One region of the Photobacterium sagamiensis genome, then DNA from elsewhere that is predicted to be linked to it. Evidence: predicted binding sites of a transcription regulator. Region 1 holds the regulator's gene; each other region holds the start of a gene.
The links. Region 1 encodes CRP, which controls carbon source genes, mostly activating them, when cyclic AMP is high. Its sites were predicted from a motif close to TGTGANNNNNNTCACA; they were not measured.

Region 1 (7,893 bases):
TATCCCGGTTTTCTCAGTCTGGCCCGTCAGCAGCAAATATCGGTCAAACCTGTTGAAATGGATCAGGAAGGGATTCTTCCGGCCAGCCTGGAAGCGGCCTGCCGTCAATATCAGCCACGCATGATCTACAGCACCCCCACCCTGCAGAACCCGACCACGGTGACAATGGGCGAGCAACGACGCAAGGAAGTGCTGGCAGTTTGCCGCCAGTATCAGGTGTTATTTATTGAAGATGATGTCAACGGCTTACTGCCGGAACAACGCCCGACGCCAATGGTGAACCTGGATCCTGAGCAGGTGATCCATATTGGCGGTCTGTCGAAATGTCTGGCTCCGGGGCTTAGGTTAGGTTACATCCAGGTGCCGACAAGGTTGCAAAAGCGCCTTAATGCTGCCCTGCATAATCATAGCCTGATGATCAGCCCGTTATTGACTGGCCTGGCTTGCGAGCTCATCACTAACGGCGATGCTGACCGAATACTGAGTCAGATCCGTGGTGATATTTATCAGCGCCAGCAGCTGGTATCGCAGTATTTGGGTAACTTCAATATTCAACATCGCAATGACAGCTTCCATGTCTGGCTGACACTGCCAGACTATTGGTTACTGAGCGACTTTGTTAAGGCGGCTGAAGATCTGGGCGTCGTGGTGAAATCCGCCGAATTGTTTGCCCCGCCGGGGAGCACCATACCTCCGGCAGTACGTTTAGCCGTCAGCGCCCCGTTCAGTCACCATAAACTGGAACAAGGCTTGCGAATACTTGCTGAATTGTTAGAGAAAGATCCGATAAATGATTTTCCCCTATAATGCCTGTGTAGTGCCGGACTAAAGTAACAAGCATAAGTTGAAAATATCACTTCAAACATGAGTGGAACCATGATGCCTTTTAAGCCAGCGAACGGGCTGCGCAACGCCCATTTACAAACCCTGCTCCCGCGGTTTATCCGCCGCAAGCCTCTGTTCACGCCGGTGATTCAGCGCATTGAGACGCCTGACGGCGATTTCCTCGATCTGGCCTGGACAGCAGCTCCCGCTGAGCATCCACGTGATAAACCGCTAATGATTCTGTTCCACGGCTTAGAAGGCAGTTTTAACAGCCCCTATGCCAATGGCTTGCTCCATGCCGCCAGAGAACAAGGCTGGCTTGGGGTAATGATGCATTTTCGCGGTTGCAGTGGAGAGATCAACCGTCAGGCCCGCGGTTACCACTCGGGAGAAACCAGTGATGCCAGATTCTTTATTGACTGGCTGAAACAGCAATTTCCCGATGCACCCTTGTATGCTGTCGGGGTCTCGCTCGGCGGTAACATGCTGGTTAACTACTTGGCGGAAACCGGGGATGAGTCTGGATTAACCGCTGCGCAGGTGATTTCACCACCGTTGGATTTAGAAGCTTGCTCAGTGCGAATCCAACAAGGGTTTTCCAGGATCTATCAACAGTACCTGCTTAATTCACTGAAAAACACCTTAGCCAAGAAAATTACTGCCTTGCCTGATGCAATGCCCGTGGCATCAGAGCAAGTACAGCACATTCAGTCATTGTGGCAGTTTGACGATCAGGTTACCGCTCCCCTGCATGGTTTTAAAGATGCCGCCGACTACTACCAACAATGTAGCGGACTCAGTAAGCTCCATCAGGTCAAAATTCCATTGCGGATCATTCATGCGAAAGACGACCCTTTCATGACGCAACGAGTGATTCCCCTGCAACCATTGCCTGCAAATATTGATTATCACTTAACGGCGAATGGCGGTCATGTCGGATTTGTCTCCGGATCCTGGCGCAATCCTGATTTCTGGTTGGAAAAGACGGTACCGGAATGGTTTAAGAAGTTGCCAGATCCTAGAGACTAGATTCGAGTCACAAGTGTGGTCCTGTGGTCCTGTGGTCCTGTGGTCCTGTGGTCCTGTGGTCCTGCAAGCAGGCTCTCCGAGCCATAGTTGGGAGTCAAGCTGTGGCTCTTTCTCGAAACTCGAACCTAGTTACTCGAAACTGTTTATCCATAGGGCCTCAGGGCCATAGTACCGCTCTACAATCTATGAAATTAACAATATAATCAGCACCCCACTAGAAAACAGATACAGTAACTATGATTATTCCCTGGCAAGATATCGACTCTGACACCCTAGACAATCTGATTGAACACTTTGTGCTGCGCGAAGGTACTGACTATGGTGAGACCGAACTCAACATGGAACACAAGGTACAATATGTCCGAAAGCAGCTTGAATCAGGTGATGCAGTGATCGTATTTTCTGAACTGCATAAATCTGTTGATATTAAACTCCGCAGAGATCTCAATTAACGGATATCTCCCGATCAAAAACCAACTTATCCTTGACCCTGGCGCAACACCCTGTTAATAACTTTCATCGTTAACATTAACGACAGGGTATGTCATGTCTGCAAAACATCCGATTATTGCAGTAACAGGGTCTTCTGGTGCCGGCACCTCCACCACTTCAGAAGCATTTCGCAAAATGTTCAATATGATGAACTTCAATGCCGCCTGGCTGGAGGGGGATAGCTTCCATCGCTTTACCCGACCGGAAATGGATGTTGAAATTCGTAAAGCCAAAGAGCAAGGCCGCCATGTCAGCTATTTTGGTCCGCAAGCTAACGACTTTGCCCAACTGGAAACTTTTTTCCGCCAATATGGTGACGATGGCAGTGGTCAATTCCGCCGCTACCTGCATACTTTTGACGAAGCGGTCCCCTATAACCAGATGCCGGGTTCATTCACGCCATGGCAGGAACTACCTGAAAATACGGATGTGCTCTTTTACGAAGGGTTACATGGCGGTGTTGTTGATGGTGAGATCAATGCCGCACAACACGTCGATTTGCTGATTGGTATGGTGCCGATTGTGAACCTGGAATGGATACAGAAGATCGTCCGCGACACGCGTGATCGCGGCCACTCCCGGGAAGCGGTCATGGAGTCTATCGTCCGCTCGATGGACGATTACCTCAATTATATTACGCCGCAATTTTCGCGCACCCATATCAACTTCCAACGGGTGCCGACCGTCGATACATCCAACCCATTCAGTGCCAAAGGCATTCCGAGTCTGGATGAAAGCTTTGTGGTTATCCGCTTCCGCGGAATTAAAAATGTCGATTTTCCGTATCTGCTATCAATGATCCAGGGCTCGTTTATGTCTCGCCATAACACCCTGGTGGTACCGGGCGGAAAAATGAGCTTTGCGATGGAGCTGATCATGCGACCGCTGATCCAGAAGTTAGTCGAAACCGGAAAGATAGGATAAACCCGACGCGAGAGGTGAGTGGCGAGTAACGAGATGCGTGCTTCTCGTTACCCGACACTATATTAGGGTCTTAATACCTACGGTGGTCCTGTGGTCCTGTGGTCCTGTGGTCCTGTAAGCAGGCTCTCCGAGCCATAGTTGGGGGTCAAGCTGTGGCTCTTTCTCGAAACTCGAACCTAATTACTCGAAACTGTTTATCCTTAGGTCCTCAGGGCCATAGCACCGCTTTTCTCGATACCCGGCTCTCGTCACGCGAAACCTAGGCTTTAACTATCTCATACGAATGGGTCATTTCGACCCCTTCGCCCAGCATCAGGCATACTGAGCAATATTTCTGCAGTGAATCTGCAACAACACTGGCAACCCGAGCCTCATCCAGATCATGGCCTGTGACCACAAAATGCAGGTTAGCCGAGGTAAAAATACGCGGTGACTGTTCACGGCGAACAGAAGAAATCTGCGCCTCACAGCCGGCAATGTTCTGGCCAGCTGATTGCAAACCGTCGACAACATCAACTGAGCTACAGCCACCAGCAGCCATCAATACCATTTCCATCGGACTTGGTGCTTTTTCGCCCCCATTGCCATCCATGACGACACTGTGACCAGAATCTGACTGTCCCAGAAAGGTCATTCCTTCTACCCATTTCACTCGTGATTGCATTGCTTTCTCCTTACTTCAAACAGGGTAATTCTGCATTAACTAACAACTGTGTGATCATGTGCACACTTATGAGTACCAAATGGCCATTTCAGGTAGATCAATATCAAGAAAAAGACGCGGAAAAAAGATAAACTCTCAAGTAAATATTCAAGTGAACTTGCAGCCTAGCGGCTGAATGAATATCCTAATCAGCGAACAATTCTATTGTTAGGCCCAGCCTTGAATTATATGGATGTCGTTGTTGGGCAACAAACGCAGAGGAAGTTAGTAATATGGTTCCAGGTAAACCTCAAACAGATCCAACTCTAGAGTGGTTTCTTTCCCATTGCCACATTCACAAATATCCGTCAAAGAGTACTTTGATCCATGCGGGAGAGAAAGCAGAAACTCTCTACTACATTGTGAAAGGTTCTGTTGCCGTATTGATCAAGGATGAAGAAGGCAAAGAAATGATCCTGTCTTACCTTAACCAAGGTGACTTCATCGGTGAGCTAGGCTTATTTGAAGAAGAGCAGGAACGTACTGCATGGGTACGTGCCAAGAGTCCTTGTGAAGTGGCAGAAATTTCTTTCAAAAAATTCCGTCAGCTTATTCAGGTCAACCCTGATATTCTGATGCGTCTTTCTGCACAGATGGCCAACCGTTTGCAAATCACTAGCCAGAAAGTAGGCGATCTTGCATTCCTTGATGTAACAGGCCGTATTGCACAGACATTGCTAAACCTTGCAAAACAACCTGATGCAATGACTCACCCAGACGGTATGCAAATTAAGATCACCCGTCAGGAAATCGGTCAGATTGTGGGCTGTTCGCGTGAGACGGTAGGTCGTATCCTTAAGATGCTGGAAGAGCAGAATCTGATTTCTGCCCACGGCAAAACTATCGTGGTTTACGGTACTCGCTAACCGACCAACGACTTCGATTAATAAAAAGCCGCTTAATGCGGCTTTTTTTGTAACTGCGAAACATATCACTATCACCAAAAAGCATAAAAAGATCTCAAAACGTATATTCTGCCGTAACCGTCACTGTTTATTCACTTGCCAACAGCAATACCAATGCTACATTATGCATATCTAATATTTATGAGAGGTCTTGATATGGATATCGAACGCTTTTCTCCACATACCCTGGTTCCCGCTACGGCTGTCATTGCAGCCTTACCCGCGACCATTGAAATGACTGGTTTTAGCGATCCTCGTCATTACCTTGAGCAACAAACCCTGTTCAGCCAGCGTCAACGCACCGTGCATGGTAATGAGCTATGGAGCCCTACTTTAGATTGCCACCAAGCAAACCAATAATTGAAACGAAAACAGCGGCCAAGGCCGCTGTTTTATCACTGTTTCCTACTCTTACTAACTCGTACTTTCGAAGATCTTATCCGCCGACGCTTCAACAAACCCACGGTACAGTTCACCATCCGTCTGAGGATAGCGCTTAGCAAACTCGTAGAAGCCGCCAGGGATTATTTTCTCACCATCAAGAAAGCCCACCGCCACCTTGTCAGCCATAGTGGCAGACTGCTCCAGCATCACCTCTGGACTCCCTTTCACCTCACCGCCAGACTCATTAATCGCAAAACCATTGTGACGCAGCAGATGGTTCACTTCATGGATCTCAGTGAACTGCTCCAGCTGATTAATACTGACGGTAAAATGATTGGCCCCAAAGCCATGCGCAGCAACCCAGCCGGCATACTCGCTTTCTGCCGATAACATCTCATACGTCGCCGAATCGATATCCCACAAACGTCCACAGCAAACAAACTCAGGTTCATGAATTGCCTGCTCCGGCACCTGATCAACCAGTTCGCGTACCGTTTCCTGTAACAGCGAAGAACACTGCCCCACCATCAGTTCACTGATAAATACTTTCGGTGCTAACGGGTTCGGATGCTCAAAATGCTCTGCATACAGCTTTTTTGCTTCAAAATGATACCTACCACATGGCTTATAGCCAATTGCAATAAATGGGGCTGCCAGCTTATCCAGCCCCACTTTCGGTAAATTGAAGGTACGCAGTGCGATGTGATCATTGAGCAAGGGTTCATCTTCGGTTAACAGTGCATGAACCTGAGCCGCAGACGGACAAAGACGTTGTATATAGTCTTGCCACAGGGCATTAAATAATTGCTCCACTCTTTCCATGATGAATATTTCCCCTTGCTGATAATGATTGCCGTAGTCGACGTATACCGGTGCTTACAACTGCACCCCAGGTGACAGCTGGGCTGGCAGCTCAGTTTGTTCACCTTCCATCGATGCCATAGGGTAAGCACAATAGTCTGCGGCATAATAAGCGCTTGGGCGTAAGTTGCCTGATGCTCCAGGCCCGCCAAACGGGGCATCACCGCTGGCTCCAGTCAACTGACGGTTGCGGTTCACAATACCGGCACGGATATGATCAATAAAATATTGCCATTCCGCATCATCGGTAGAAATCAGGCCAGCTGACAAACCATAGCGAGTATCATTCGCCATCGCGACGGCCTGAGGCAGATCCTGATAACGGACAACCTGAAGCAATGGGCCAAAGTATTCTTCATCTGGCAGCTCAGCAACTTGGCTCACTTCAATAATAGCAGGCGTGACTACCGCCCCCTGGCCACGTTTCGCTTCAAGTAATAGCTCTGCGCCTAAACTCACCAGATTTGCTTGCGCGGCAATGATGCCGTCAGCCGCGCGTTCAGAAATTTGCGGCCCCATAAACGGTTGCGGTTCAGCAAATGGCCCATCAATTTTTAGCTGACCTGTCGCTTTAACCAGACGGTTCAGAATCGCGTCACCTTCCGGCCCCTGCGGTAAATACAGGCGGCGAGCACACGTACAGCGCTGGCCTGCACTGATAAAGGCTGACTGAATAATAGTGTAGACCGTCGCATCAAGCTCGCCATAGGCTTTCGAGATCACCATCGGGTTATTGCCACCCATCTCCAGCGCCAGCATCTTGCCTGGCTGTCCGGCAAACTGACGGTGCAGGATGTGGCCGGTATTGGCACTACCGGTAAACAGCAAACCATCAATCCCTTTCGAGCTCGCAAGTGCTTCACCTGTCGGACGCGCACCCTGAACCATATTCAACACACCTTCAGGTAAGCCAGCTTGTTGCCACAGCTTCATGGTTTCTTCTGCCACTTTTGGTGTCAGATCTGAAGGCTTAAAGACCACGGTATTGCCAGATAGCAGGGCCGGCACAATATGACCGTTGGGTAAATGGCCGGGGAAGTTATATGGGCCAAATACCGCCATGACGCCCAGCGGGCGGTGGCGCAAGACTGCCGCAGTACCTGCGATATCTTTTTGCCTTTCACCGGTTCGCTCATGGTAAGCGCGCAGTGAAATAGCTATTTTACCGACCATTGCACCGGCTTCCGTTCGGGTTTCCCACAACGGCTTACCGGTCTCTTCAGCAATAGTACGGGCAATATGCTCACTGTGTTCTTTCACCAGTTCAGCAAATTTTTCCACAATAGCCTGGCGCTCGGCTAGATCTGTTTTGCGCCAGTCCACCAGGGCTTCACGGGCACTGGTCACGGCCTGTTCAACTTGTTCCTGGGTAGCAGCCAGCCCTTGCCAAATCACTTCGCCACTAAAAGGGTTCAGTGACTGCATCTGTTCACCCTGCCCCGCCAACCAGTTTCCAGCAATCCATTGAGTCATGATGTTCTCCTTTCTCTGCCCGTTGTTTACTGGGCGATCAACCGTACCGAATCGCCATTCTTAACCTGTAATGCTGCCGCCATTTCCGGCGTGATCAGCGCTACATTACGTTCACCATCGACCGCGACCTTGCCGACAGCTGCCCGGAAGTTCGCAAAGGAAGTATTACTCACCAAATAGTCATGCGAACCGTTGTGTTCGTCGATTTCGACAGTGCAACGCTTCGAATGGCGTACCGATTCAATGTTGCGCACATCACACTCAACCGTCGGGCCAGCATCAAAAATATCGACATAA
Region 2 (7,893 bases), on a different contig from region 1:
CCGAAGATTCTTCACCCGCTTTACCCAAACCTAATTTGTTTAAGTTAGGTAGGTGAAGGGGACCACTACGCTCACCGTTGTCAGCTTCGCCACGTGCACAAGCTTGTGCAATATGACCCATGGTGTTTGAACCCACATCGCCGAAATCAACGGCATCTTCTGTCGCACCGATACCGAAAGAATCGAGCACAAGGATAATTGAACGTTTCATTTTGACTCCATTAAACATCTTCTGGGCGAACGCGACGGTAAACCTCAGGGGTAGGCTCTGGCTTCTGGTCAGCAATTGTAATGTTGCTACGAACTGCCTTAGCCGTTTCTTCCCATTGTGCTTCAGTTCGAGCGTGGATCACGGCCAGAGGGGTATCAGCATTCACTGCATCGCCCAGGCGGATCATATCGCTTAGACCTACAGCGTAGTCGATAGTGTCGCTAGCAACACGGCGACCACCGCCCATGCCAACAACCGCCATACCCAGACCACGAGTATCCATTGAGTAAGCAAAACCAGTGGTCTCAGCAAACACAGGCTTCGCGATTTCAGCTTTTTCCAGGTAGTTGTCGTAGTTTTCCACGAAGTCTACCGGGCCACCAAGACCTGCAACCATTTTACCGAAGCACTCTGCCGCTTTACCGTTATCCAGTACCGCCTGCAGTTTCTCTCGCGCCTGCTCCACATCAGTAGCCAAGCCACTGTTTACCAGCATTTCGGCACACAGTGCCATGGTCACTTCAAATAAGCGAGGATTACGGTACTCACCGGTCATAAATTGAACGGCTTCACGCACTTCCAGTGCATTACCAGCAGTCGAAGCCAATACCTGGTTCATATCCGTCAGCAGTGCCGTCGTCTTAGTACCGGCGCCGTTTGCTACGGCAACAATAGATTTTGCTAATTCTTCAGATGTTTCATAGGTTGGCATAAACGCGCCAGAACCGACTTTCACATCCATCACTAGCGAGCCCAGGCCTGCCGCTAATTTTTTCGACAGAATTGAGGCTGTAATAAGAGAAATATTATCAACAGTCGCTGTAACATCACGCGTTGCGTATACACGCTTGTCAGCCGGCGCTAAATCGCCCGTCTGACCAATGATTGCAACACCCGCATCTTTGGTCACCTGACCAAACACTTCATTTGAAGGGGTAATGTTATAGCCTGGAATTGATTCCAGTTTATCAAGTGTACCGCCAGTGTGACCCAGGCCACGACCTGAGATCATCGGTACATAACCGCCGCATGCCGCCACCATAGGGCCAAGCATCAGAGAGGTCACATCACCTACACCACCGGTAGAGTGTTTATCGACAATTGGGCCATCAAAGTTCATGTGGTCCCAGTCAATCACCATGCCTGAATCTCGCATTGCACAGGTCAGTGCTACACGCTCATCCATGGTCATATCATTAAAATAAATTGCCATTGCAAATGCTGCAATCTGGCCTTCAGAAACAGTCTCTTTCGCAATACCCTGAATGAAGAAGTTAATTTCATCAGCAGTTAGAACAATGTTGTCGCGCTTTTTTCTAATAATTTCTTGTGGTAAATACATGATATTTCCCAATCTGGTGTTATTCGTAGGATAGATAACTATTCGATTGTTTTTGAATGAGAAATATCAGTTATTTCCCATATTTCGTCATCATCGAGATGCACGAGTCCACACAAGCTATTGCGTAATGGCAGGAACAATGAATAGTTGCAGGTAAAACTAAATAAGGTGGCAACGATGCCACCTTATGGATTCAGACTTAGTAGCCGCCTTCAGCCGCTTTTTCGCCTTCACCTAGTGTGTTCAGCAGGTTAGCCAGCAGGCTGGATGCACCAAAACGGTAGTGCATGTTGTCGGCCCAGTCACCGCCATGAATGCGGTCTGCCATAGCAAGGAATGCTTGTGCATCTTCAGCTGTACGAACGCCACCAGCTGGTTTAAAACCAACGGTTTTCTCAACGCCCATGTCTTTAATCACAGTTAGCATGATTTCAGCAGCTTCTGGAGTTGCGTTAACTGGCACTTTACCTGTAGACGTTTTGATAAAGTCAGCACCTGCTTTAATACAGATTTCAGAGGCTTTCTTGATTAGTTCTGCTGTTTTAAGCTCACCCGTTTCGATGATAACTTTTAGCAGAATATCGCCACATGCTGCTTTACACTGCTTAACCAGTTCAAAGCCAACTTCTTCGTTACCCGCCATCAGGGCGCGGTAAGGGAAAACAACATCAACTTCGTCTGCACCGTAAGCGACAGCCGCTTTAGTTTCAGCGACTGCAATTGCAATATCGTCGTTACCGTGAGGGAAGTTTGTAACCGTTGCAATACGGACTTCAGGTGTACCCTGCTCACGCAGTTGCTTCTTAGCAACAGGAATAAAACGTGGGTAGATACATACTGCTGCGGTGTTACCTACGGCTGTTTTAGCGTTCTTACACAGTTCGATCACTTTTGCATCAGTGTCGTCATCGTTCAGAGTTGTAAGATCCATTAATTTAAGTGCACGTAGTGCAGCAGCTTTTAAATCGCTCATGACTATCTCCAGTCCAGTTATTTTCTACCAAGCTTATAGAAACTGTTCCATACGCTCGACGATAAGTCTTTTTTCCAAACCGCCAAACGGCCCGCCTACAGCGAACAGTTAGATGAGCGGACTTGGTTCCTTGAAGACTCAGGTAAACAACGCGAGATTGCATTACCTGATTGATATCCTTTTCACCGCGCGAGACGCTCAGAACTCTCAGCTCTTAACACAGAGACCGGAGAAAGAGCGCCTTGCTAGTTTGTGCTGTCCAGTAAAATCGTGACAGCAGTCCCATCACGATGGGGGAATACTGAAACAGCAATTGTCAGTTTATGATGGCGCTCACCAATAATAGCAATGTCTGATGAGTGTCACCACCAAAGTCGTGTTTCCGTACGTGGACAATATGTTTACATTCATAACAGGCATTAAGGTACTAATAAGTAATAATTTAAAGCCTGTTAACCAGTCATAATTTTCTCAAGAATCCAATGATAAGCCACCCCACCGGCATAGACACCTACAATTCCCATCACTCCCGGCAATACCGGAGGAGCAGGGATGGGTAATTTGATCGCCGAAAACAACACACCGACGATAAATCCCGCTAAGATTGCCAGTAATACTTCACTCATAAACCTATCACTCTGTCTTTCAGTTCATATTTATGAGTGTAGCTTGCAGTCCAAGAGGTGCCGCTTGAATCAATGGAATGATGCTAGCAAAAGAAAATTGCAGAAAGCGGAGCGCAATCGATTTTATGAGTTAAATAACACCTTCCACCCTGCGTTATTACGAAATCTGTTGAAAAAAGCTCTACTAAAATCCAGCTCAAAAAAAAAACGCCACAGCTAAGCTGTGGCGTTTTATATTGTTGCTCTTACTGAACGAGTCAGTAATTACAGCGCGTTGATAGTCACGAATAGACCAGCAATCGTTGCAGACATTAGGTTAGATAATGTACCTGCTGCTACCGCTTTCATGCCGAAGCGAGCGATGTCGTGACGACGGCTTGGCGCCAAACCACCCAGACCACCCAGTAGGATTGCTACTGAAGACAGGTTAGCAAAGCCACACAATGCGAATGAGATAATTGCCTTAGTCTTATCAGACAGAACAACTTCAGCGCCTTCAGCTAGGTAAGGGGCAAAGTTCAGGTAAGCAACAAATTCGTTCACAATCAGTTTCTGACCGATGAAAGAACCTGCGATGGTTGCTTCTTCCCATGGCACACCGATTAGGAATGCAAGTGGAGAGAAAACATAACCAAGGATCAGTTCCAGTGTCAGTTCAGGCATACCGAACCAACCACCAATACCACCCATGATACCGTTCACTAGCGCAATCAGGCCGATGAAGGCTAGTAGCATTGCACCAACGTTCAGTGCCAGTTGCATACCAGAAGACGCACCGGCAGCAGCTGCGTCGATAACGTTCGCTGGTTTGTCAGCGTCGTCTTCATCACCACCAGCTAGTTGCTCGATTGGCGTTTCAGTTTCAGGTTTGATGATCTTAGCAAACAGCAGACCACCAGGTGCAGCCATGAATGATGCTGCGATTAGGTATTCCAGAGGCACGCCCATAGAAGCATAACCCGCTAGTACACCACCGGCAACAGAAGCAAGGCCACCACACATTACTGCGAACAACTCAGATTGAGTCATTTTTGGTACGAACGGACGGATAAGCAGTGGAGCTTCCGTTTGACCAACGAAAATGTTAGCTGTCGCAGACATGGATTCCGCACGAGAAGTGCCCAGTAATTTTTGTAGACCACCACCAAGACCATTGATGACAATCTGCATAATGCCCAGGTAGTAAAGCACACTGATCAATGCAGAGAAGAATACGATAACAGGTAGTACGCGCAGGGCGAATACGAAACCGCCGCCACCGAATACTTCAAACATCTTATCTGACGTCAAACCGCCAAATAGGAAGTTAATACCGTCATTACCGTAACCAATTACATTGGCAACAGCTTGAGACGCGCCATAAAGCACATCGCGGCCTACAGGTACATAAAGAACAAATGCACCTAATAAAAATTGGATGGCAAATGCACCACCAACAGTACGTAAATTAATAGCTTTACGGTTATCTGATAGCAGAACTGCTAGGCTTAGCAGTACTACGATCCCAACCAGGCTCATAAACACGTTCATAGTTTATGGCTTCCCTTTTAGTAGTTAAGTTTGGCGTCTCGACAATTTGGCTCATTAAGAGTCCAGCGAATTATACTCATGCGGAGACAGATAAAGTAATGCGAACATCACACTTTCCAAGGAAAGGAGATGAGAGTTTAGCGCTAATCGTGAGCAAGATCACGATCACCCGGACAACTCGCGCAACCGTTTAGCGCAACCGTTCAGATAATGAGAACCAGATCACAAATCAATATGAAAAAGTTCAGCTGTAGTTAAGGTTGTCACCTCTTCTATCTGCCGCTCCGATTCCATTCGTATTTCGGTTAAAGCTCGCAAAATGTTGCATAGCCTGTCAGGCCGGTTAGGTTCACCCTGAAAGCCGGCAACGGGCATATCCGGAGCATCAGTCTCCAGCATAAGCTCTGCCAATGGCAGACCGGCTATAGTATGGCGTGTTTTATTCGCCCGATCATAGGTAATCGTTCCACCGACTCCAATTTTGATACCTAGATCAATAAGTTGCTTGGCTTGTTGAATGCTGCCGCTAAAACCATGATACACGCCGCCAGAAATCGGCGGGTTTTGCCTCAGAACCACCATCATCTCGGTAAAAGCTTTTCGGCAGTGTAAAATTACGGGTAATCTCATGCGGTTCGCTAACACGATCTGCTCTTTAAGCTGTTCGATTTGCAGTTCTTTATTAACATCTGCAATGGCAAAGTCTAGTCCGCATTCACCGACAGCAACGCATTTTTTCTTTTCATCACCTTCAGTGACAGTGCTTAATCGCGAAGCCAGATTAAAGATAGCGGTATCACTATGCTCGTGGCTAAAAAAGGGATGCAGGCCCAAAGCATAATAGAGGTTGGGATACTGCAGGCTAAGTTGCTCAACAAGCGCCCAGTTACGTTCCCCTACCGAAGGGATCACAATAACCTCCACTCCGGCACGGCGAGCCAACTCAAGATAATATGCAGGATCATCTGAGAATGGCGGGAAATCAAAATGACAATGGCTATCTATTAGCATGAAAAATTAATTATTATCATGTGGTTGAGATCGTATTTAACCACACCTTGTTTCAACCATTTCCACATTTTCTTCCCCCCCCTTCTCATCTTGTAAGATTAATCGACCTATATTAGTTTCGCTATCATCACCACCATAGTACGGCCTTTTACCAATATGGTCTGATAAGGATAAGCAGGCACTTCATCAATCGCATAAATATCTCGCGGGCTGCTTTCAGCCGTATTAATCAGTACATGCCAGCCAGTTAACTCCCGCTCCGGCAATGTGAATTCAAGCGGATCCCAATACGCATTACAAATCACATAGATCTCATCTTTAGTAATAGGATGGTTGACGGTCAGAGCAAGCGAATGGGAATGTTCTGACCAGTCTGGTTGATGAGGCTTAAGGCCATGCCAGCAAATATCGACACTTTCCAATGCCGAGCTCAGTGACAAATGCATATTCCTCTCAATGGTTGGCTTTGCACGGCGGAATTGGCTGAGCAGTTTTACAAACCGCAACAAATCGGCATGCTTATCAACTAACCGCCAGTCAAACCAGCTTATCTCGTTATTCTGACAATACGCATTGTTATTACCCTTCTGGGTTCGCCGGACTTCATCCCCCATGCTGATCATCGGCGTACCCAGCGATAGAAACAGTGTTGCCAGCATGTTTTTGCACTGACGATGGCGCAGGATCTCAATCTCAGTAAAATCGGTTGGCCCTTCAACCCCATAATTACAGGACACATTGTGATTATCTCCGTCCCGGTTGTTTTCTCCGTTAGCCAGATTATGTTTCTGGTTGTAGCTCACTAAATCATTGAGGGTAAAACCATCATGGGCACAGATAAAATTCACAGAACGATGGGACGAATGATGGCGGCTGCCATAGATATCGGGCGAGCCCAGCATACGGGATGAAAAGCGGGTGACACTACCACTGTCACCCCGCCAGAAAGCCCGAACATCATCTCGGTATTTACCGTTCCATTCATTCCAGCGGTCACCGATAAAGGAACCTACCTGGTACAAACCAGCCGCATCCCAGGCTTCCGCAATAATTTTAGTTCCACTTAAAATGGGATCGGAATCAATTGACCACAATAGCGGCGGCTCTTTCATCGGTACTCCCCGACTGTCACGAGCCAGAACTGAAGCGAGGTCAAAACGGAAACCATCAACGCGCATTTCGGTCACCCAATAATGCAGCGCATCAATGATCATCCGCCGTAATACACTGTGATTGGCATTACAAGTATTACCGCAACCACTATAATTCGCGTATGAACCATCTTTCCGGTTGATCAGGTAATAGGCTCCATTCTGTAACCCTTTAAAACAGAATGTCGGCCCCCCCTCGCCCCCTTCTGCGGTATGGTTAAACACCACATCAAGTATGACTTCAATACCGGCCTTATGCAGCTCTCTGACCAGCTCTTTAAATTCATTAATGGCACTCAGCGGTTGTTTTCCAACACTGTAATCGGTATGCACGGCAAAAAAATTAATCGGGCTGTAACCCCAGTAGTTCTCTTGCTCCTGCGGCGCATCAGACACATCAAACTGCTGCACCGGCATCAACTCAACGGCCGTGACCCCTAAGGATTTTAGATAGGGGATTTTATCGATAATGCCCGCGAAAGTACCTCGATGTTCTTCCGTTATGCCAGAAGACAGATGCCGGGTGAATCCCCCCACATGCATTTCATAAATCAAGGTATCAGTCAGCGAATGGCGGGGAGACTCGCTTTGCTGCCAGTCAAAGACCCGGTGATCGACGACTATACTTTTCATGCAGGCATCCATATTAGAGCCCGGTTCGATAGCTCGCTGCCTGTTGTTATGATCACTAAAGCAAATAGCGTGGCTGTATGGATCTATCAGTACTTTGTCTTTATCAAAACGCAGGCCTTTTTCAGGTGACCACGGGCCATCAACCTGAAAGCCATAAATCTGACCATGACCGATATTGGTAATGAAGATAAACCAGTAATGGCCGCGCTTGTGAATCGATGGCTTGAGTACAAATGAGAGGGAAGGACTATCGGAATTACGGTCAGCAAACAGGTGCAGGGTAACTTGAGTGGCATCTTTGGAATACAAGCTGAAATTGACTCCCGTCTCTTTTACGGAAGTACCTAATGGTGAAGGAGCCCCTACCCCGGAATATATTTCACGGCTCTGCGCAACGTCCATCGTCGACTCCCTGA
Region 3 (7,893 bases), on a different contig from region 1:
GTGCTTTTTACGGGCAGATTCTAACAGGGCTTCGTCATTTTTAGTATCGTAGCCAAGTGCCGCTAATAAACGCAGAATCGTTTCATCTTCAACTTTAGCTTCATCGCCCCAAGCACTGACATAGCGGTCTGCTATCCCAACCATTTCAGCAACTTGTTTTAATACATTATCTTCTTTCATCGTTCTCTCCGATAGCGGCCTTGCGGCCGCTACGATGTTAGTTTTTGCTGATATCTATAAAGAATATTAATTACCAGCTATGGGTTAACTCAATTAGATTGCTAACTAGCAATAAGAGTTAACAAACAAGTGGTATTAACGCGCTACGCTTACTTTTTTATAACTGGTTTTAAGTTCCAGATATTGTTTGCATAATCACGGATACTGCGGTCTGAGCTAAATTTGCTCATCAAAGCAGTGTTAAGAATCGCCTTACGCGCCCAGTTTGCCTGGTCACGGTATTCAGCATCAATTTTCTCGTGAGTCTTCGCATAATCAGCAAAGTCTGCTAGTACCAGGTACGGATCACCACCGTCCAGCAAGTTATGGCGAATTGCCGCCAGCTGGCCAGGCTTACCTGGTGTGAACTCATCAGTTTCCAACAGATCCAGTGAGGCGCGCAGTAAACTATCAGCATGATAGTAGCGGTATGGGTCGTAACCCTCTTCCAGTAGTTTTTGTACTTCATCAACGAGTAGTCCGAAGATGAAGATATTCTCATCACCCACTTCTTCACGCATCTCAACGTTTGCACCATCCATCGTACCGATCGTTAAGGCACCATTTAGGGCAAACTTCATGTTACCGGTACCTGATGCTTCTTTACCTGCAGTAGAGATCTGCTCAGAAACATCGGCAGCCGGGAACAGAATTTCTGCAAGACTTACGCGATAATCAGGGATAAACACAACCTTCAGCTTGCCACCAAGGCGAGGATCATTATTCACCTTGTCAGCAACTTTATTGATTGCGAAGATGATGTCTTTAGCAAGCGCATAGCCTGGTGCTGCTTTTGCGCCAAAGAAGAATACGCGCGGGTGCATGTCAAATGTCGGATCATTGATCAGACGGTGATACAGCGACAGAATATGAATCAGATTCAGGTGCTGACGCTTGTATTCGTGCAGGCGTTTGATTTGAATATCAAAGATGGCATCAGTATCTAGCTCGATACCCATGTTCTCTTCAACCCAGTTAGCCAAACGCTGTTTGTTTTCTTTCTTCACTGCCATGTAACGCTTCTGGAAAGCTTTATCGTCAGCGAATTTTTCCAGCCCTGCTATTTTTTCTAGCTTCAGTGGCCAGTCATCACCCACTTTTTCGCTAATCAACGCAGACAGGCCAGGGTTACAGTATTTCACCCAACGACGCGGGGTAACACCATTGGTTACGTTGTGAAGACGTCCTGGGAATAATTCGTGGAATTCAGGGAACAAGTCACGCTTAACCAGAGCTGAGTGAAGGGCTGCTACACCGTTTACGGCATAGGTGCTCACTACACAAAGGTTAGCCATGCGTACCATGCGCTGCGGGCCTTCTTCAATGATCGACAGCTTGCGCTTGATTTCATTGTTACCAGGCCATTTCTCTTCAACCAGACTCATAAAGCGATGGTTGATTTCAAAGATGATTTCCATGTGGCGTGGCAGCATCTCTGCAATAAGCGCTTCGCTCCACGTTTCCAGTGCTTCTGGAAGCAAGGTGTGGTTAGTATAAGCAAACGTCTTAGAAGAAATTGCCCATGCCGCATCCCAATCAAGTTTGTGCTCATCAAGAAGAATGCGCATCAGCTCAGGAATAGCGATCGTTGGGTGGGTATCATTTAGCTGAATCGCTTCAAGCTTCGCAAAATCTTCAATCTTGTGACCGGCCGCGAAATGACGACGCAGAATATCTGCTACTGAACAGGCACAGTGGAAGTACTGTTGCATCAGACGTAGTGCTTTACCCTGATCATGATTATCATTCGGATAAAGAACTTTCGTCACGTTACCCGCTTCTAACTGACTGTACTGAGCACCTACGTAATCACCGTCGTTAAAACGAGCCAGGTTAAATGGTGCAGGTGAACGACACTCCCACAAACGCAGTGGATAAACGCTCTTATTATCATAACCAATTAGAGGAAGGTCCCAGGCAATACCTTCAACGGTCATCGCGGGTACCCAACGGCGGCAGTTCTCACCGTCTTCATTGATATATGATTCAACACGACCATATAGGCCAACCGTCTGATTCAATTCTGGACGAAGAACTTCCCAAGGGTAACCTTCAATGCCACGCCATGCATCCGGCGCTTCAACCTGACGACCATTTTCAAAAGACTGACGGAACAGACCGTACTCATAGTGCAGGCCGTAACCCACAGCCGGATATTCTTGAGCGGCTAACGAATCCATGAAACAAGCAGCAAGACGGCCTAAACCACCATTACCTAAAGCAGGATCTCGCTCTTCTTCCAGAAGGTCGGATAAGTTCAGACCAAGTTCTTCTACCGCACCGCTCACATCTTCATAAAGACCCATACTGATTAGGTTGTTACCCGTCAGACGGCCGATTAAGAATTCAAGTGAAAGGTAGTTAACACTACGTGCATTGCTTTCAGCTACAAACTTTTCTGTTTCAAGCAAGCTACCAGTACTGATTTCTGCCAATGCACGGCCAACTGCAAGATACCAGCTACGTGTGTCTGCAGTTTCTGCCGTTTTTGCGTAAGTAGTAACTAAGTGTTTTTGTACTGCCGCTTTAAAAGCCGCTTTATCAAATTGTTGTGTCTGACCACGTGTTGTCATGGTTCTTTCTCTCTCTGGGATTATTCCAACTGCTGTCTATGCTGCCTGTATTTGTCTTTAAAAACATCCTCCCGCCCCTTGGAGGATGAGGGATGAGTCAGAGGGGCGTAGGTAATGAAACCCCGTGTTTTTTGTGACCTTGGCCATAGTTTCAGGGTGGAGACAAAAGTTCAGACTGTCATGTATGCAACATAACTCACATTTGTTATGTATAAAACTCATGTGCAACTATGACCTTAATCATTATTCTTAGATGTTATATCTGTGAGCTGGCTCATAATTTTGGGGAGGAGATGCGATAGATATACCTTTTCATCGACTTAGAAAGGTAAAGTTATGGGCAAGGTCAAATGATGTGAAAGCAATTTCGTGCATCATTTTATTTCTTCGCGGCATACTTGCCATGAAGATGATCTATTCCTGGTACAAGACTTACCAGAAATCAAATTGGATTTTGAAACCTTACAAAAGATAACAAGACTATGTGGATACCATCGAAACTGACTAAACCGGCACGCCTTCATAATGCAATTCTTCGCCCGCGTTTGCTGGAAAGCCTCGACCAAGCACCTTTTTATCGTCTTGTACTGTTTCGTTCTCCTGCCGGTTATGGAAAAACCACGATGGCTGCTCAGTGGTTGAACGAGCATCCTCATACTGGTTGGTTCAATATCGACGAGAGCGATAACGATACCTTCAGGTTTGCAAATTACTTACTGCAATCCATCAACAAGGCAACGAACAGCGCGTGCTTAAAAACCCAGGCAATGGCAGAGCGTCGCCAATTTGCCTGCCTGACGACCCTGTTTAGTGAACTATTTGGTGAACTTACAGATTATCACGAGCAAACCTACTTAGTTCTTGATGATTACCATGTCATCACCAACGACGACATTCATGAAGGCATGCGTTTCTTCCTTAAGCACATGCCCGACAACCTGACCCTAGTTGTAACCAGCCGTACTCAGCCCCCTCTCGGAACCGCGAATCTTCGTGTTCGTGATCTTCTCATTGAGGTCGATAACCAGTTACTGGCTTTCGATCAGGAAGAGACCGAACGATTTTTCCATAAGCGTATTGCAGAAGACGTAGAAAGTACCGTTCTTAATTCCTTGCGAGAGCAAGTAGAAGGCTGGCCATCAGCATTACAATTAATCGCACTTCACGCCCAGCAAACGCCAAATAACCTGGCGGAATCGGCTCTTTCAATGGCCAATTTCAACCGTGGCCATTTATGGGATTACCTGGCAGAAGAAGTCTTCGATCAGCTAGATCGAGACATACAGCAATTCTTACTGCAATGCTCTGTACTTGATATGTTCAATGCAGAACTCGTTACGGATCTAACAGGCCGTAATGATGCTTTAGCCTTACTGGAATCACTCAACCGTTTTGGTCTGTTCCTCAATACCCTGGAAGGTGCTGATAACTGGTACCGTTTCCATAATCTTTTTGCCGAATTCTTGCGTCACCAGCGTTATTCGCAGATACCTCAACAGCGTTCAGAATTGCACACTTGTGCTGCCAAAGCCTGGTTGAAGCAAAACCGCCCACAACAAGCATTAGTCCATGCCTTAAAAAGTGAAAATGAAGATCTCACCATAGAGATCCTCACCAATCATGGCTGGGGTATGTTCCACCATGGCGAATTAAAGCTGCTGGAAGATTCCATTGCTGCATTAAGTAAAGACAAACTGTTCAGCACACCTCGCCTGACTTTATTACGTGCGTGGCTTGCACAAAGTCAGCATCGTTACAACGATGTGGGCGAACTAATTGCAGAATCTGAAGCCGAAATGCATCAGCGTGATCTGGTATTAGATGATGCACTTCAGGGTGAGTTCAATGCGCTTCGCGCTCAGGTAGCGATCAATCAAAGTAAGCCAGAAGATGCCTTGATATTGTCAGAACAAGCATTGGGGCAATTACCATCGACGACTTACCGAAGCCGTATTGTTGCCACTTCTGTCGTGGGCGAAGTACATCACTGTTTAGGCAATCTGAGCCGGGCGTTACCTATGATGCAGCAAACTGAGAAAATGGCACGTCAGTACCATGTTTATCATCAGGCGCTGTGGGCGTTGCTGCAGCAAAGTGAAATTCTGGTTGCTCAAGGTTATGTGCAGTCTGCATTCGAATTACTCGATCAGGCATACAAACTGGTAAAAGAGCAACATTTACAACAAGTGCCGCTGCATGAGTTTCTTCTCCGCCTGCGTGCGCAAATTCTATGGTGCTGGAACCGACTGGATGAAGCTGAAGAGTGTGCACATAAGAGCTTAGAAGTACTTGCGCCATTCGATGAAACAAAATCATTACATGCCTACTCTATGCTGGCAAAAATAGCGATAACCCGCGGCGAATTAGACAAGGCGGCTCGTTATTTAGAGCTCTGTAACAGCCTGATGAAACGCTCGGTTTACCACATTGACTGGAAAGCCAATGCCGATTTAGCTAACTTGCTTTACTGGCAGGCCAAGGGCGAAACTGACAAAATCGCTGACTGGCTTAAACAGGCTGAGCGTCCAGAGGGAGCCTGTAACCACTTCCAGCAACTTCAATGGCGTAACATTGCCCGTGCAAGCCTGATAGTAAATAATCTTGATCAAGCACAAGAAGTATTATCCATGCTTCAGGAAGGTAGTGAAGAGCATAACCTCGTCACAGACAGAAACCGAAACCTTATACTGGAATCTGTGCTCTGCAAAATGCAGGGGCAGCGAGAAAAAGCGCTTAACCACCTGAAAGAAGCGTTAATTCTGACTAACAGTACGGGCATGATCGGAAATTTCTTGTGTGATGCAAATGAAATCTGCGATTTGCTTCAGGAACTGGTTGAAACAAAACAACTGGGTGAACTGGAACTTCATCGTGCACAACAATTACTGCGCGAGATGACCAGTAAAGAACGTACACGCTCAGTACATTTCGATGAGAATTTTGTTGAAAAACTGCTGAACTTGCCAAATATTCCGGAATTGATCAGAACCAGTCCGCTGACACAACGAGAATGGCAGGTACTGGGGCTGATTTATGCCGGTTACAGTAACGAGCAAATTGCATCGGAGTTAGATGTGGCTTCCACCACGATCAAAACTCATATCCGTAATTTGTACCAGAAACTGAATATTGCGAATCGGCAACAAGCAATAGAAACTGCAGAAAACTTATTGAAACTAATGGGCTTTTGATGGCATAACTAATTGAATAACCACACAAGGAAAACAGGTTAAGGATAACCTATGATCGAATGGAGTCGAGGTCGCATCTGGTATCAGGACATGCCGCTCAAGGTGAGTGGCATACCTGTCGGCGGTCGCATGACTATTATTCGATTAGATAACGATAAATTACTGATACATTCCCCGGTTGAGCTAACTACCCAGCTTCAGCTTGAATTAACCAAGCTCGGTCAGATACAAGCCGTTGTGACACCAAATATGAGCCACCACTTATTTCTGTCTGAGTGGTGGCTTGCCTACCCTGAAGCCTATTTTTTTGCTCCTCCAGGATTACAAAACAAACGAACAGATCTGGTATTTGATGATGCGCTCAGCGCAAATACACCGGAACTTTGGCGTCACCAGTTATTACAAACATTGGTACGCGGCAGCGATAAAATGGAAGAAGTTGTTTTTTGCGATCCTCAATCTAAAACCCTGATCGTCGGTGACACATTAGCATGGATGGCTGACAGCCATAATATACTCACAATTGGCCTGGCAATACTTAACGGCTGCTACCAAAAGCCTGCCATGCCTTATTACTGGCGGCTGTCTTTCACTGACAAAACCCGTCTTCGTCAATCGCTGCAAGAAATTCTGACCTGGCCTTTTGACCGCATTATTCTGGCCCATGGCAAAGTAATACCTGAAGGTGGAAAAGAAATATTCTACAACGCTTTTCACTGGGCATTGCAAGGTGACATAAACGTGTCTTAGTCTCAGCATCATAAAATTTCACACCCTAATCGCAAGCTTATCAATCACCTCTGATACCAATCAGGCACACTTTCGTATGATGTAAGTCAAAATACACATCTAAATGAAGCGTATATTTGATCTTAAAGCAAAGCCAAATTGCCAGTTCATCACCACATGACATGAAATCGCATAACAATTGCAATTATATTAAGTAATACCAATCGTGATAACAGTTCATGCAGCGGGAATAATGCGCTATTTCATGCAATTGATATAAGGAGTAACATAAATTGAATGCTGCCAAGATTTATTTTCGTGACCTTCTAGGGCTAACTCTTATTATCTTCTCGGTGTTAACAATGCTAGGTGTAATTTTTGGTTTTCTGGCACTGCTTAATAATATCAATAATGAAGATGCATTAGCCGCAACCTATCTTTACGAATCAATTCCGCTACTGCTCTGTGTGTTCCCCACGTTCATTCTAGGCAAAATTATTAACCGCCCAGCCTGGGTTAGCGCAACAGAGGAATATCATCTTCAGGCAGCAAAGAAACTGTAACTTGTGAAATATAGTAAAAACCAGTGCCGGACATGATTTACCTTTAGACGACCCAATATGGCGCCGCCGTGTTGCAAAACAGTTTTTTTAACCAACCCGCTAGTACTTCAGCACAGAAGTTTTGACGATTTAGTAACCAAACATCGTCATTCCGTAAAGTGAGGAACGAACTTATACGGAATCTAAAGATCACACGGCTAGAGCTGGATCCCGGATATCTCGTTCCTCAATTCCGGGATGACGTGTTTAGGTCCTTCAACTATTCATAATTTATGTGAAAGAGTACTAGCATCAGCCACCAAATCCTGTTTCAGTGATATTTAACGTTTTCACAGAGCCATATTTTCCGACAAATGGCGTCAACTCATTCGCCTTACCTATCATCACAAACTGCAAGTTTTTATTAGGGAAATACTTATTGACCAGCGATTGTGTTTCTTCCAGTGTTAATGCATCCACTTTGCTTTCAAAACGATTGACATAGCTATCATCAATACCGAAGACAAACATGTCTCCTAGCATGTCGGCAAGCTGCTCAGACGTTTCATAACGGGGTGGAAACTGCCCTTTCAGGTATGCTTTAGCTGAATCTAATGTCGCTTGATCCACACCTTTTTG

Region 2: the regulator CRP is predicted to act here: its motif matches at 4,831-4,846, upstream of L4D76_RS26540 (NupC/NupG family nucleoside CNT transporter).
Region 3: the regulator CRP is predicted to act here: its motif matches at 3,056-3,071, upstream of malT (HTH-type transcriptional regulator MalT).

Annotation. Positions count from the first base shown of each region.
Region 1 is NZ_JAKJSP010000045.1:41,103-48,995, reverse strand. Features, by position in the region: gene L4D76_RS20435 (aminotransferase-like domain-containing protein) at 1-807, shown strand, start outside; gene L4D76_RS20430 (hydrolase) at 877-1,854, shown strand; gene L4D76_RS20425 (YheU family protein) at 2,091-2,306, shown strand; gene L4D76_RS20420 (phosphoribulokinase) at 2,401-3,270, shown strand; gene L4D76_RS20415 (OsmC family protein) at 3,530-3,934, opposite strand; gene crp (cAMP-activated global transcriptional regulator CRP) at 4,207-4,839, shown strand; gene L4D76_RS20405 (hypothetical protein) at 5,035-5,238, shown strand; gene L4D76_RS20400 (DUF1338 domain-containing protein) at 5,293-6,084, opposite strand; gene astD (succinylglutamate-semialdehyde dehydrogenase) at 6,139-7,596, opposite strand; gene astA (arginine N-succinyltransferase) at 7,623-7,893, opposite strand, start outside.
Region 2 is NZ_JAKJSP010000077.1:14,088-21,980, forward strand. Features, by position in the region: gene L4D76_RS26520 (phosphopentomutase) at 1-211, opposite strand, end outside; gene deoA (thymidine phosphorylase) at 222-1,553, opposite strand; gene deoC (deoxyribose-phosphate aldolase) at 1,753-2,526, opposite strand; gene L4D76_RS26535 (XapX domain-containing protein) at 2,979-3,152, opposite strand; gene L4D76_RS26540 (NupC/NupG family nucleoside CNT transporter) at 3,417-4,682, opposite strand; gene L4D76_RS26545 (TatD family hydrolase) at 4,905-5,693, opposite strand; gene glgX (glycogen debranching protein GlgX) at 5,801-7,879, opposite strand.
Region 3 is NZ_JAKJSP010000058.1:17,468-25,360, reverse strand. Features, by position in the region: gene malQ (4-alpha-glucanotransferase) at 1-180, opposite strand, end outside; gene L4D76_RS23395 (glycogen/starch/alpha-glucan phosphorylase) at 330-2,792, opposite strand; gene malT (HTH-type transcriptional regulator MalT) at 3,275-5,983, shown strand; gene L4D76_RS23385 (DUF4336 domain-containing protein) at 6,035-6,733, shown strand; gene L4D76_RS23380 (D-fructose-6-phosphate amidotransferase) at 7,075-7,275, shown strand; gene L4D76_RS23375 (M16 family metallopeptidase) at 7,567-7,893, opposite strand, start outside.